DNA from 3 places in the Streptomyces incarnatus genome. Region 1 is predicted to be linked to each of the others. Evidence: predicted binding sites of a transcription regulator. Region 1 holds the regulator's gene; each other region holds the start of a gene.
The links. Region 1 encodes HrcA, which represses chaperone genes, less so after heat shock. Its sites were predicted from a motif close to TTNGCACTCNGNNNNNCNGAGTGCNAA; they were not measured.
Positions count from the first base shown of each region.

Region 2: the regulator HrcA is predicted to act here: its motif matches at 1,993-2,019, upstream of groES (co-chaperone GroES).
Region 3: the regulator HrcA is predicted to act here: its motif matches at 1,845-1,871, upstream of groL (chaperonin GroEL).

Region 1 covers NZ_CP011497.1:5,715,702-5,719,884, forward strand. Annotated here, with positions in the region: gene ABB07_RS25755 (DUF3097 domain-containing protein) at 1-74, opposite strand, end outside; gene ABB07_RS25760 (MBL fold metallo-hydrolase) at 109-831, opposite strand; gene hrcA (heat-inducible transcriptional repressor HrcA) at 1,004-2,020, shown strand; gene dnaJ (molecular chaperone DnaJ) at 2,021-3,157, shown strand; gene ABB07_RS25775 (nitronate monooxygenase) at 3,270-4,183, shown strand, end outside.
Region 2 covers NZ_CP011497.1:3,495,362-3,499,544, reverse strand. Annotated here, with positions in the region: gene ABB07_RS15450 (polysaccharide deacetylase family protein) at 34-948, shown strand; gene ABB07_RS15445 (polysaccharide deacetylase family protein) at 945-1,805, shown strand; gene groES (co-chaperone GroES) at 2,166-2,474, shown strand; gene groL (chaperonin GroEL) at 2,599-4,183, shown strand, end outside.
Region 3 covers NZ_CP011497.1:4,704,023-4,708,205, forward strand. Annotated here, with positions in the region: gene thrC (threonine synthase) at 1-839, shown strand, start outside; gene ABB07_RS21190 (MoaD/ThiS family protein) at 836-1,111, shown strand; gene ABB07_RS21195 (cold-shock protein) at 1,544-1,747, shown strand; gene groL (chaperonin GroEL) at 2,034-3,656, shown strand; gene ABB07_RS21205 (Uma2 family endonuclease) at 3,752-4,183, opposite strand, start outside.

The DNA of each region.
Region 1 (4,183 bases):
TCCGCCGGTACCTCCGGCGCGGGCTGCTGCTTCTTCTTCCACGGCGGGGTCAGGTCGGCGGAGTACTGGCGCATTCGAGTGACGATAGGAGAAGCCGTACCCGAAGACTTACGACACGCCGAAACGCGTCGCCAGCTGATCACGTTGCCGTCGTACGAACCCCGCGTCCACCACCGCTCCGTGACCGGGCACGTACGCCGCGTCCTCACCGCCCAGCGCCAGCAGCCGGTCGAGCGCGTCCGGCCAACGGGACGGGAGCGCGTCCGGGCCGGCCTGGGGCTCGCCGGACTCCTCGACCAGGTCGCCGCAGAAGACCACCTCCGGATCCCCCGGGACCAGCACGGCCAGATCATGGGCCGTGTGCCCCGGGCCCACGTTCGCCAGCAGGACCTGGCGGCCGCCCCCGAGGTCCAGCGTCCACTCGCCGGAGACCAGGTGGCCGGGCGGCACCAGCGCGTCCACCGCCTCGTCGGCGTCGGCCACCGGCAGGCCGTTTCTGACCGCGTCCAGGCGCAGCTCCTCCCGCTCGTACGCGAAGACGGCGTCCAGGCCCACCGCCCCGTACACCTCCGCCCCCGCGAGGGCCGCCGCCCCGAGGACGTGGTCGAAGTGGGGATGGGTCAGCGCGAGATGGGTCACACGACCGCCGGCCAGCTCCTCCGCCCGGGCCCGCAGCCGCGCGCCCTCGGCCAGGCTCGAACCGGCGTCCACCATCAGCGCCCTACCCTCCCCGAGGACCAGTCCGGCCGTGCAGTCCCAGCCGGGCAGCCGGCACCGGCCGACCCCCGCGGCCAGCCGCTCCCACCCCAGCTCTTCCCAAGTCACCGTCATACCGCGACGCTAGCCGTACGAGCCGCCGGGACCGCACCGACCTTGCCCTCGGTGTACCCGACAGCCGTACACTGGGCCCGGGAACGCTGGCACTCGCCTGCGAAGAGTGCCAGGCGGACGAACCGCAGGACCGAGTGGAACCGAGGGGACGACGTGCTGGAGGTGCGCGCGGATGCTGAGTGAACGCAGGCTTCAGGTACTGCGCGCCATCGTCCAGGACTACGTCGGCACCGAGGAGCCGGTCGGGTCGAAGGCCCTGACCGAGCGGCACAACCTCGGCGTGTCCCCGGCGACGGTCCGCAACGACATGGCGGCCCTGGAGGACGAGGGGTACATCGCGCAGCCGCACACCAGCGCGGGGCGCATCCCCACCGACAAGGGCTACCGGCTGTTCGTGGACAAGCTGGCGGGCGTGAAGCCGATGACCGCGCCCGAGCGGCGGGCGATCCAGAACTTCCTGGAGGGCGCCGTCGACCTCGACGACGTCGTGGCCCGTACGGTACGGCTGCTCGCGCAGCTCACCCGGCAGGTCGCGGTCGTGCAGTACCCGTCCCTGACCCGGTCCACCGTGCGGCACGTGGAACTGCTCTCGCTCGCCCCCGCGCGCGTGATGCTCGTGCTGATCACGGACACCGGCCGGGTCGAGCAGCGGATGGTCGACTGCCCGGCGCCCTTCGGCGAGACCTCCCTCGCCGATCTGCGCGCGCGGCTGAACAGCCGGGTCGCGGGCCGCCGGTTCACGGACGTGCCTACGCTGGTCGAGGACCTGCCGGAGGCCTTCGAGGCCGAGGACCGCGGTACGGTCTCGACGGTGCTCTCCACCCTCCTGGAGACACTCGTCGAGGAGAACGAGGAGCGGCTGATGATCGGCGGCACCGCCAATCTCACCCGCTTCGGACATGACTTTCCCCTCACGATCCGGCCCGTCCTGGAGGCCCTGGAGGAGCAGGTCGTGCTCCTCAAGCTCCTCGGCGAGGCGAAGGATCCGGGCGTGATGGTGCGCATCGGGCACGAGAACGCCCACGAGGGACTCAACTCCACCTCCGTGGTGTCGGTCGGCTACGGTTCGGGCGGCGAGGCGGTTGCCAAGCTCGGCGTGGTCGGACCGACCCGCATGGACTACCCGGGAACGATGGGAGCGGTACGCGCAGTGGCACGGTACGTCGGACAGATCCTGGCGGAGTCGTAAGTGGCCACGGACTACTACGCCGTTCTCGGCGTGCGCCGCGACGCGTCGCAGGATGAGATCAAGAAGGCGTTCCGTCGGCTCGCGCGCGAGCTGCACCCGGACGTCAACCCGGATCCGAAGACCCAGGAGCGGTTCAAGGAGATCAACGCCGCTTACGAGGTGCTGTCGGACCCGCAGAAGAAGCAGGTCTACGACCTCGGCGGCGACCCGCTCTCGCAGTCCGGCGGCGCCGGCGCGGGCGGCTTCGGGGCCGGTGGCTTCGGCAACTTCTCCGACATCATGGACGCGTTCTTCGGTACGGCGTCGCAGCGCGGGCCGCGCTCGCGCACCCGGCGCGGCCAGGACGCGATGATCCGCATCGAGGTCGAGCTGGACGAGGCGGCCTTCGGGACGACCAAGGACATCCAGGTCGACACCGCGGTCGTCTGCAACACCTGCAACGGCGAGGGCGCGGCGCCCGGTACGACGGCCCAGACGTGTGACATGTGCCGGGGCCGCGGTGAGGTCTCGCAGGTCACCCGGTCCTTCCTGGGCCAGGTCATGACCTCGCGGCCCTGCCCCCAGTGCCAGGGCTTCGGCACCGTGGTGCCGACGCCGTGCCCGGAGTGCGCCGGCGACGGCCGGGTCCGCTCCCGCCGCACGCTCACCGTGAAGATCCCGGCCGGTGTCGACAACGGCACGCGGATCCAGCTGGCCGGTGAGGGCGAGGTCGGCCCCGGCGGCGGTCCCGCCGGTGACCTGTACGTCGAGATCCACGAGCTGCCGCACCCGACCTTCCAGCGGCGCGGCGACGACCTGCACTGCACGGTGACGATCCCGATGACGGCCGCGGCCCTCGGCACCAAGGTGCCGCTGGAGACCCTCGACGGCATGGAGGAGGTCGACATCCGGCCCGGCACCCAGTCCGGCCAGTCGATCCCGCTGCACAACCGGGGCGTCACGCATCTGCGCGGCGGCGGCCGGGGTGACTTGGTCGTCCACGTCGAGGTGCAGACCCCGACCAAGCTGGACCCCGAGCAGGAGCGGCTGCTGCGCGAGCTGGCCAAGCTGCGCGGCGAGGAACGGCCGCAAGGGCAGTTCCAGCCGGGTCAGCAGGGGTTGTTCAGCCGGCTGAAGGACGCGTTCAACGGGCGCTGAGCCGCCACTCGCGGAGGCTGTGACGGGGTGCTTAGGCACCCCGTATGCCGTTGGTTTATGCCATCGGACGCCCCGATTCGGACTCCTTCAAAGGACGTGACAACATGCGGTCATGTCCTCCGCGCTGACCGATCTCTTCCCCCACCCGATCGTGCAGGCCCCCATGGCGGGCGGCGTCTCCGTGCCGCAGCTCGCCGCCGCCGTCTCCGAGGCCGGCGGCCTCGGGTTTCTCGCCGCCGGGTACAAGACCGCCGACGGCATGTACCAGGAGATCAAGCAGCTGCGGGGGCTCACGAGCCGCCCCTTCGGCGTGAACGTGTTCATGCCGCAGCCCGAGTATGCCGAGTCCGGTGCCGTGGAGGTCTACGCCCACCAGCTCGCCGGAGAGGCCGCCTGGTACGAGACGGAACTGGGCGACCCGGACAGCGGCCGGGACGACGGCTACGACGCCAAGCTCGCCGTCCTCCTCGACAACCCGGTGCCGGTGGTCTCCTTCCACTTCGGCGTGCCGACCCGGGAGGTCCTGGACTCCCTCCGCCGTGCCGGAACCTTCACCCTGGTCACCGCCACCACCGCCGAGGAGGCGCTGGCGGTGGAGCGGGCCGGGGCCGACGCGGTGATCGCGCAGGGCGTGGAGGCCGGCGGCCACCAGGGCACCCACCGGGACCTGACCGAGAACGACGGCTCCGGCATCGGGCTGCTCTCACTGGTCGCGCAGATCCGCGAGGCCGTGCGCATCCCGGTCGTCGCCGCCGGCGGCATCATGCGCGGCGGCCAGATCGCCGCCGTCCTCGCGGCCGGCGCGAGCGCGGCCCAGCTGGGCACCGCCTTCCTCGCCACCCCGGAGTCCGGCGCCCAGCCGGTGCACAAGCAGGCGCTGACCAACCCCCTGTTCGCGCGCACCGAGCTGACCCGCGCCTTCTCCGGCCGCCCGGCGCGCGCACTGGTCAACCGTTTCCTGCGCGAGCACGGCCCGTACGCCCCCGCCGCCTACCCGGAGATCCACCACCTCACCTCGCCGCTGCG
Region 2 (4,183 bases), 2.2 Mb from region 1:
GGACCGGGCTCCGGGCTGGGAGTATCCGACACCATGCGAGTAGTCGTACAAAACGATAAAAATTGGGCCCGGTGCGGGCGTCGGTTCATCGGCCGCGGAGCCGCCGCGCTGGCCTGCTCCGCCCTTTTGTCCAGCTGTGCCGGCTCCCCCTCGCTCGCGCCCCGCCCCACCCCCGCTCAGGGCCCCGTGCACGTCCTGAGCCCCCAGGACCGTCAGGCGGCCGAACACGCCCGTCTCGTCGCCGCGGCCCGGCGCTGGGGCCTCGACCGGGCCCCGCTGACGCCACCCCCGCCCCCCAGGGTGAAACCGGAAATCACCGCGCGGGCGGGCTTCGAGGTCGGTCACCAGGAGGACTGGGACCTGCCGCCCGTCTTCACCACGATCCCCACCAAGCGGAAGATCGTCTTCCTTACCATCGACGACGGCTCGGAGAAGGACCCGAAGTTCCTGCGGATGATGCAGGACCTGAAGATCCCCTACACCGCCTTCCTCAGCAACTACCTGGTCAAGGACGACTACGGCTACTTCCGCAGGATGCAGTCCTACGGCCACACCCTGAACAACCACACGCTGACCCACCCCTACCTGCCGGGCCTGTCCTACGAGGAGCAGAAGGACGAGATCTGCGGCATGCAGGACATCATGGAGAAGCAGTTCGGCAGGCGTCCGACGGTCTTCCGGCCGCCGTATGGCAACTACAACCAGGACACCCTGCGCGCCGCCAAGGCCTGCGGCATCAAGTACGCGCCGATCTGGAACGAGGAGGTCTACGTCGACCACTGGGAGTACCGCGAGGACGACCAGAGGATGCGCCGCGGCGACATCGTCCTCACCCACTTCCGCGGCCGCTCCGACTGGAACGGCACGATGGTCGACGACATGCGCCGCTTCCTGAACAAGGTCACCCGTGAGGGCTACGCCGTGGCCCGCCTGGAGGACTACCTGTGAGGCCGGGGGCGGGCCGCCGCAACGCGGGTTCCGGGTGGCGCCGCCCGGCCCGCTACCTCGGCGCGCTCCTCGCCTCGGCCCTGCTCCTCACCGGCTGCGCCCAGTCAGTCGACCCCATCGAACGCCTCGGCAAGAAGGCCGCGGAGGGAGTGCGCCCGCACGGGGCCGCCCCCGACCAGACCTACCGCCGCTGGGGCCTGACCGAGCCCCTCGCCCGCCCGCCGCAGCCCGCCGCCCACGCCCTCGCGCTCACCCCGCAGACCGGCGGCCGCACCCTGCCCCGCGTGCTGGACCACGTCCCCACCCACGACCGGGTCGTCTTCCTCACCTACGACGACGGCGCCGACCAGGACCCCCGCTTCGTCGACATGGTCCGCGAACTCCGGCTCCCGGTCAGCATGTTCCTCACCGACAGCGTCGCCGCCCCCGCCTACGGCCACTTCGCCCGCCTGCACCGGCTCGGCGCCGGCATCCAGAACCACACCCTCGACCACCGCGCGCTCGCCGGACTGCCGTACGCCGGGCAGCGCGCCGAGATCTGCGGCCAGCAGGACCGGCTCAGATCCCGCCTCGGCCTCACCGCCCGCCTCTTCCGCCCGCCGTACGGCGCGTACGACCACACCACCCTGCGCGCGGCGGCCGGCTGCGGCATCTCCGCGGTCGTCCTCTGGCGCGCCGCGATGACCCCGACCGACCTCGTCTACACCCACGGCGAACACCACCTCCGCCCCGGCGACATCATCCTGATCGGCCCGGACGAGACGACGGGCCCGAGCCTCAGGGAGCGCACGGCGCGGGTGCTGCGGAGGGTGCAGCAGCGGGGGCTGACGGTGGGGCGGCTGGAGGATTACCTGTAGGCCGTTTCGGGGCCGGGGGCGTTTTTAGCGACGGTCGGCACCTTCCAGCCCGTCCGGCGTTTGAGGACGAGGGCCGCCAGGCCCGACAGCGGGGGTCCGGGGGCGGCAGCCCCCAGGACGGCGGGGCGACTCCGGCCCACCGAACAGCCCGGCGCCGACAGGGATCCGGCCGACGCGCCGCACGGCATTGGCACTCCGCTTGACCGAGTGCTAATCGCGGTCATAGTCTCGGCTCTGGCACTCCCCACTGGAGAGTGCCAACAAAGCGACGGGCAGGTCCGGCACCCGCGACGACGGATCGACCTGGTCGCCACCTCAGACAGTTAACCCCGTGAGATCTCCGAAGGGGGAGGTCGGATCGTGACGACCGCCAGCTCCAAGGTTGCCATCAAGCCGCTCGAGGACCGCATCGTGGTCCAGCCGCTGGACGCCGAGCAGACCACGGCCTCTGGCCTGGTCATCCCGGACACCGCGAAGGAGAAGCCCCAGGAGGGCGCCGTCCTCGCCGTGGGCCCGGGCCGGTTCGAGAACGGCGAGCGCCTTCCGCTCGACGTCAAGGTCGGCGACGTCGTCCTGTACAGCAAGTACGGCGGCACCGAGGTGAAGTACAACGGCGAGGAGTACCTCGTCCTCTCGGCTCGCGACGTGCTCGCGATCATCGAGAAGTAAGACCACCTCGAAGCAATTCATTGCTTTTGAGCTGCGCCCCTGGCCCCCGCGACCGATAACGAAGCCGGGCGCCCGGGGCGCAGTCGTTTACCACCCATAGATTTCCGAGAGGGCTCCCGCTGTCATGGCGAAGATCCTGAAGTTCGACGAGGACGCCCGTCGCGCCCTCGAGCGCGGCGTCAACAAGCTGGCCGACACGGTGAAGGTGACGATCGGCCCCAAGGGCCGCAACGTCGTCATCGACAAGAAGTTCGGCGCCCCCACCATCACCAACGACGGTGTCACGATCGCCCGCGAGGTCGAGATCGAGGACCCGTACGAGAACCTCGGCGCGCAGCTGGTGAAGGAGGTGGCGACCAAGACCAACGACATCGCGGGTGACGGCACCACCACCGCCACCGTGCTCGCCCAGGCGCTGGTCCGCGAGGGCCTGAAGAACGTCGCCGCCGGCGCCTCCCCGGCCGCCCTGAAGAAGGGCATCGACGCCGCCGTCAAGGCCGTCTCCGACGAGCTGCTCGCCTCGGCCCGCCCGATCGACGAGAAGTCCGACATCGCCGCCGTCGCCGCGCTGTCCGCCCAGGACCAGCAGGTCGGCGAGCTCATCGCCGAGGCGATGGACAAGGTCGGCAAGGACGGTGTCATCACCGTCGAGGAGTCCAACACCTTCGGTCTGGAGCTGGACTTCACCGAGGGCATGGCCTTCGACAAGGGCTACCTGTCGCCGTACTTCGTGACGGACCAGGAGCGCATGGAGGCCGTCCTGGAGGACCCGTACATCCTCATCAACCAGGGCAAGATCTCCTCCATCCAGGACCTGCTGCCGCTGCTGGAGAAGGTCATCCAGGCCGGCTCCTCCAAGCCGCTGCTGATCATCGCCGAGGACGTCGAGGGCGAGGCCCTGTCGACCCTGGTCGTCAACAAGATCCGCGGCACCTTCAACGCCGTCGCGGTGAAGGCCCCCGGCTTCGGCGACCGCCGCAAGGCGATGCTGCAGGACATGGCGATCCTCACCGGCGCCACCGTCATCTCCGAGGAGGTCGGCCTCAAGCTCGACCAGGTCGGCCTGGACGTGCTCGGCTCCGCCCGCCGCGTCACCGTCACCAAGGACGACACCACCATCGTCGAGGGTGCCGGCAAGCAGGAGGACCTGACGGGCCGCGTCGCCCAGATCAAGGCCGAGATCGAGAACACCGACTCCGACTGGGACCGCGAGAAGCTCCAGGAGCGCCTCGCGAAGCTGGCCGGCGGCGTGTGCGTGATCAAGGTCGGCGCCGCCACCGAGGTGGAGCTGAAGGAGAAGAAGCACCGTCTGGAGGACGCCATCTCCGCGACCCGCGCCGCGGTCGAGGAGGGCATCGTCTCCGGTGGTGGCTCCGCCCTGGTCCACGCCTCCAAGGTCCTCGAGGGCAACCTCGACAAGGCCGGCGACGAGGCCACCGGTGTCGCGGTCGTCCGCAACGCCGTGGTCGAGCCGCTGCGCTGGATCGGCGAGAACGCCGGCCAGGAGGGCTACGTCATCGTCTCCAAGGTCAAGGACCTGGAGAAGGGCAACGGCTACAACGCCGCCACCGGTGAGTACGGCGACCTGGTCAAGGCCGGCGTCATCGACCCGGTGAAGGTCACCCGCTCCGCCCTGGAGAACGCCGCCTCCATCGCCTCCCTGCTGCTCACGACCGAGACCCTGGTCGTCGAGAAGAAGGAAGAGGAAG
Region 3 (4,183 bases), 1.0 Mb from region 1:
CCTCCACCGGCAACCTCGCCGGTGCCGTCGGCGCCGCCGCCGCCCGGGCCGGCTTCCGCTCGTGCGTGTTCATCCCGCACGACCTGGAGCAGGGCAAGGTCGTCATGGCCGCGGTCTACGGCGGCGAGCTCGTCGGGATCGAGGGCAACTACGACGACGTGAACCGCTTCTGCTCGGAGCTGATCGGCGACCCGGCCGGCGAGGGCTGGGGCTTCGTCAACGTCAACCTGCGGCCGTACTACGCGGAGGGCTCCAAGACGCTGGCGTACGAGATCTGCGAGCAGCTCGGCTGGCGGCTGCCCGACCAGATCGTGGTCCCGATCGCCTCCGGCTCCCAGCTCACGAAGATCGACAAGGGTCTGCAGGAGCTGATCAAGCTGGGGCTCGTCGAGGACAAGCCGTACAAGATCTTCGGCGCCCAGGCCGAGGGCTGCTCGCCGGTGTCGACCGCCTTCAAGGCCGGTCACGACGTCGTACGGCCGCAGAAGCCGAACACCATCGCCAAGTCCCTGGCCATCGGCAACCCGGCCGACGGGCCGTACGTCCTGGACATCGCCCGCCGCACCGGCGGTGCCGTGGAGGACGTGACGGACGAGGAGGTCGTCGACGCCATCAAGCTGCTGGCCCGCACCGAGGGCATCTTCGCGGAGACGGCGGGCGGCGTGACCGTCGGCGTCACCCGCAAGCTGCTCAAGGACGGCGTCCTGGACCCGGCGAGGACCACGGTGGTCCTCAACACCGGCGACGGCCTGAAGACCCTGGACGCGGTGGCCGGGACCGGCCTCACCGCCACCATCCGACCGACCCTGGACTCCTTCCGAGAGGCTGGCCTCGCATGAGCGTGACCGTTCGCATCCCCACCATCCTGCGCACCTACACCGGTGGCCAGGCGGAGGTCAGCGCCGAGGGCGCGACCCTCGCCGAGGTCATCGCCGATCTGGAGAAGAACCACACCGGGATCGCCGCGCGGGTGCTGGACGACCAGGGCAAGCTGCGCCGGTTCGTCAACGTCTACGTCAACGACGACGACGTGCGCTTCGAGCAGGGCCTGGACACCGCCACCCCGGACGGCGCCGGCGTGTCCATCATTCCGGCCGTCGCGGGCGGCTGATCGTTACCTTAGGTAACTTCAGTTACGCATTGTTCATCGAATTGCCTCCTCCGTGAGAGAAGCGGAGGGGGCAATTCTGTGTGATTGAGCGCGGTAGAGTTGGGGAACGCGCTCTCGGCCGGACCGGTCGGGGGCCCTGAATTCATGCCGCACACCCGATGAGAAGCAGCCAAAATACGCGGGCCTTATGCGGCTTTTGTGGTGGTTTGTGTAGCCCGACTTGCCCCGAAGTCTGCTGAATTCTCACCACATTCCGGACCGTTCCCGTCCAGAATTCTCGTCCGATTGACCTGTTGCAGACGGCAGTTGGACAGATACATTCAGCCGCGGTCGACGCGTTCCGGCGCACGCCCCCGTCCGATGGGGGGTGAGGTCTGACCCGGATCCGCGAAGTGCGGATCTGTGCAAGGGCCAGTAATAGGGGAGTTAGGCATGGCTCAGGGCACCGTCAAGTGGTTCAACGCGGAGAAGGGGTACGGCTTCATCGCGGTCGACGGTGGTGCGGACGTCTTCGTCCACTACAGCGCGATTCAGATGGACGGCTACCGCACCCTGGAAGAGGGCCAGCGGGTCGAGTTCGAGATCTCGCAGGGCCAGAAGGGTCCGCAGGCCGACATGGTTCGCGTCACCGCCTGAACGTTTCTTGCACGAAGGGCCCGCACCTCGCACAGGGTGCGGGCCCTTCGCCGTGTCCGGGCTGCCCCGTTCGCCCCAGGCTGATCCGGCTGAGCCGCTTGCACTCGACCAGGCCGAGTGCTAATCATTGGCGTTAGCACTCTGAAGGTGAGAGTGACAAAGAAGGACCGGGTCGGTGAGGCCCGCAGGCCAAGTGGGGCAAGGAACCACGGGCCGGCGAGCCGTCCGTCGCGGGCGCGGGCGCGGTCCGAAGGAATCACCCCCAGTCCTGGAGGGACCACTTCACATGGCCAAGATCATCGCGTTCGACGAGGAGGCGCGGCGCGGCCTCGAGCGCGGCATGAACCAGCTCGCGGACGCCGTGAAGGTGACGCTCGGCCCCAAGGGTCGCAACGTCGTCCTCGAGAAGAAGTGGGGCGCCCCCACGATCACCAACGATGGTGTCTCCATCGCCAAGGAGATCGAGCTCGAGGACCCGTACGAGAAGATCGGCGCCGAGCTGGTCAAGGAAGTCGCCAAGAAGACGGACGACGTCGCCGGTGACGGTACGACCACCGCGACCGTGCTCGCCCAGGCCCTGGTCAAGGAGGGCCTGCGCAACGTCGCCGCCGGCGCCAACCCGATGGCCCTGAAGCGCGGTATCGAGAAGGCCGTCGAGGCCGTCTCCGCCGCCCTGCTGGAGCAGGCGAAGGACGTCGAGACCAAGGAGCAGATCGCCTCCACCGCGTCCATCTCCGCCGCCGACACCCAGATCGGCGAGCTGATCGCCGAGGCCATGGACAAGGTCGGCAAGGAAGGCGTCATCACCGTCGAGGAGAGCAACACCTTCGGCCTGGAGCTCGAGCTCACCGAGGGCATGCGCTTCGACAAGGGCTACATCTCCGCCTACTTCGCGACCGACATGGAGCGCATGGAGGCGGTGCTGGAGGACCCGTACATCCTCATCGCCAACTCCAAGATCTCCTCGGTCAAGGACCTGCTCCCGCTGCTGGAGAAGGTCATGCAGTCGGGCAAGCCGCTGCTGATCATCGCCGAGGACGTCGAGGGCGAGGCCCTGTCGACCCTGGTCGTCAACAAGATCCGCGGCACCTTCAAGTCCGTCGCCGTCAAGGCCCCGGGCTTCGGTGACCGCCGCAAGGCCATGCTCGGCGACATCGCCATCCTCACGGGCGGCGAGGTCATCTCCGAGGAGGTCGGCCTCAAGCTGGAGAACGCGACCCTGGACCTCCTGGGCCGCGCCCGCAAGGTCGTCATCACCAAGGACGAGACCACCATCGTCGACGGTGCCGGCTCCTCCGAGCAGGTCAACGGCCGCGTGAACCAGATCCGCGCCGAGATCGAGAACAGCGACTCCGACTACGACCGCGAGAAGCTGCAGGAGCGCCTGGCGAAGCTCGCCGGCGGTGTCGCGGTCATCAAGGCCGGTGCCGCCACCGAGGTGGAGCTCAAGGAGCGCAAGCACCGCATCGAGGACGCCGTCCGCAACGCCAAGGCGGCCGTCGAGGAGGGCATCGTCGCCGGTGGTGGCGTGGCCCTGCTGCAGGCCTCCCAGGTCTTCGAGAAGCTGGAGCTCGAGGGTGACGAGGCGACCGGCGCCAACGCCGTGCGCATCGCGCTCGAGGCCCCGCTGAAGCAGATCGCCGTCAACGCCGGCCTCGAGGGCGGTGTCGTGGTGGAGAAGGTGCGCAACCTGACCCCGGGCCACGGCCTGAACGCCGCGACCGGCGAGTACGTCGACCTGGTCGCCGAGGGCATCATCGACCCGGCGAAGGTGACCCGTTCCGCGCTGCAGAACGCCGCCTCCATCGCCGCGCTGTTCCTCACCACCGAGGCCGTCATCGCCGACAAGCCGGAGAAGGCCGCCGCGCCGGCCGGCGGCGGCATGCCGGGCGGTGACATGGACTTCTGATCGACCTGACGGTTGATCGCCTGTCCTTCGGACCGAGGGCGGTGCTTCCAGCTTCCGGCTGGGGTGCCGCCCTCGGGCGTTTCCGGGTTCCGGGCTCAGTCGGCGTAGTCCTTGAGGTCCTCCGTGTTCAGGGTGATGCCGACCGGAGGCGGGAGCTGGACCGTCGCGCCCCAGGAGTAGGAGGGCGACTGCTGGTAACGGCCGTCCTTGGGGTCGCTGTGCACGACGATCGTGTCGTCGTCCCGGTCGATCAGCAGGTAGACGGGGATACCAGCCTCGGCGTAACCGCGGACCTTGTCGACGCGGTCCCGCCGGTCGGTGTCACGATCGCGAGAGGTGACTTCCACGACCATGAGGACGCCGTCGGGGTCTGCCCAGTCGCCTTCCTGGGCGATGAAGTGGTTGAACGGCGCCAGCGCACCGTCCGCACAGGCGTGGCCCTTGCGGTAGGCGCCGATCTTGAGCTGCTGCTCGGGGTAGAGGGCCAGTTCGGGGCGCACCTGCATGAACAGCCGCATGAGCCACAC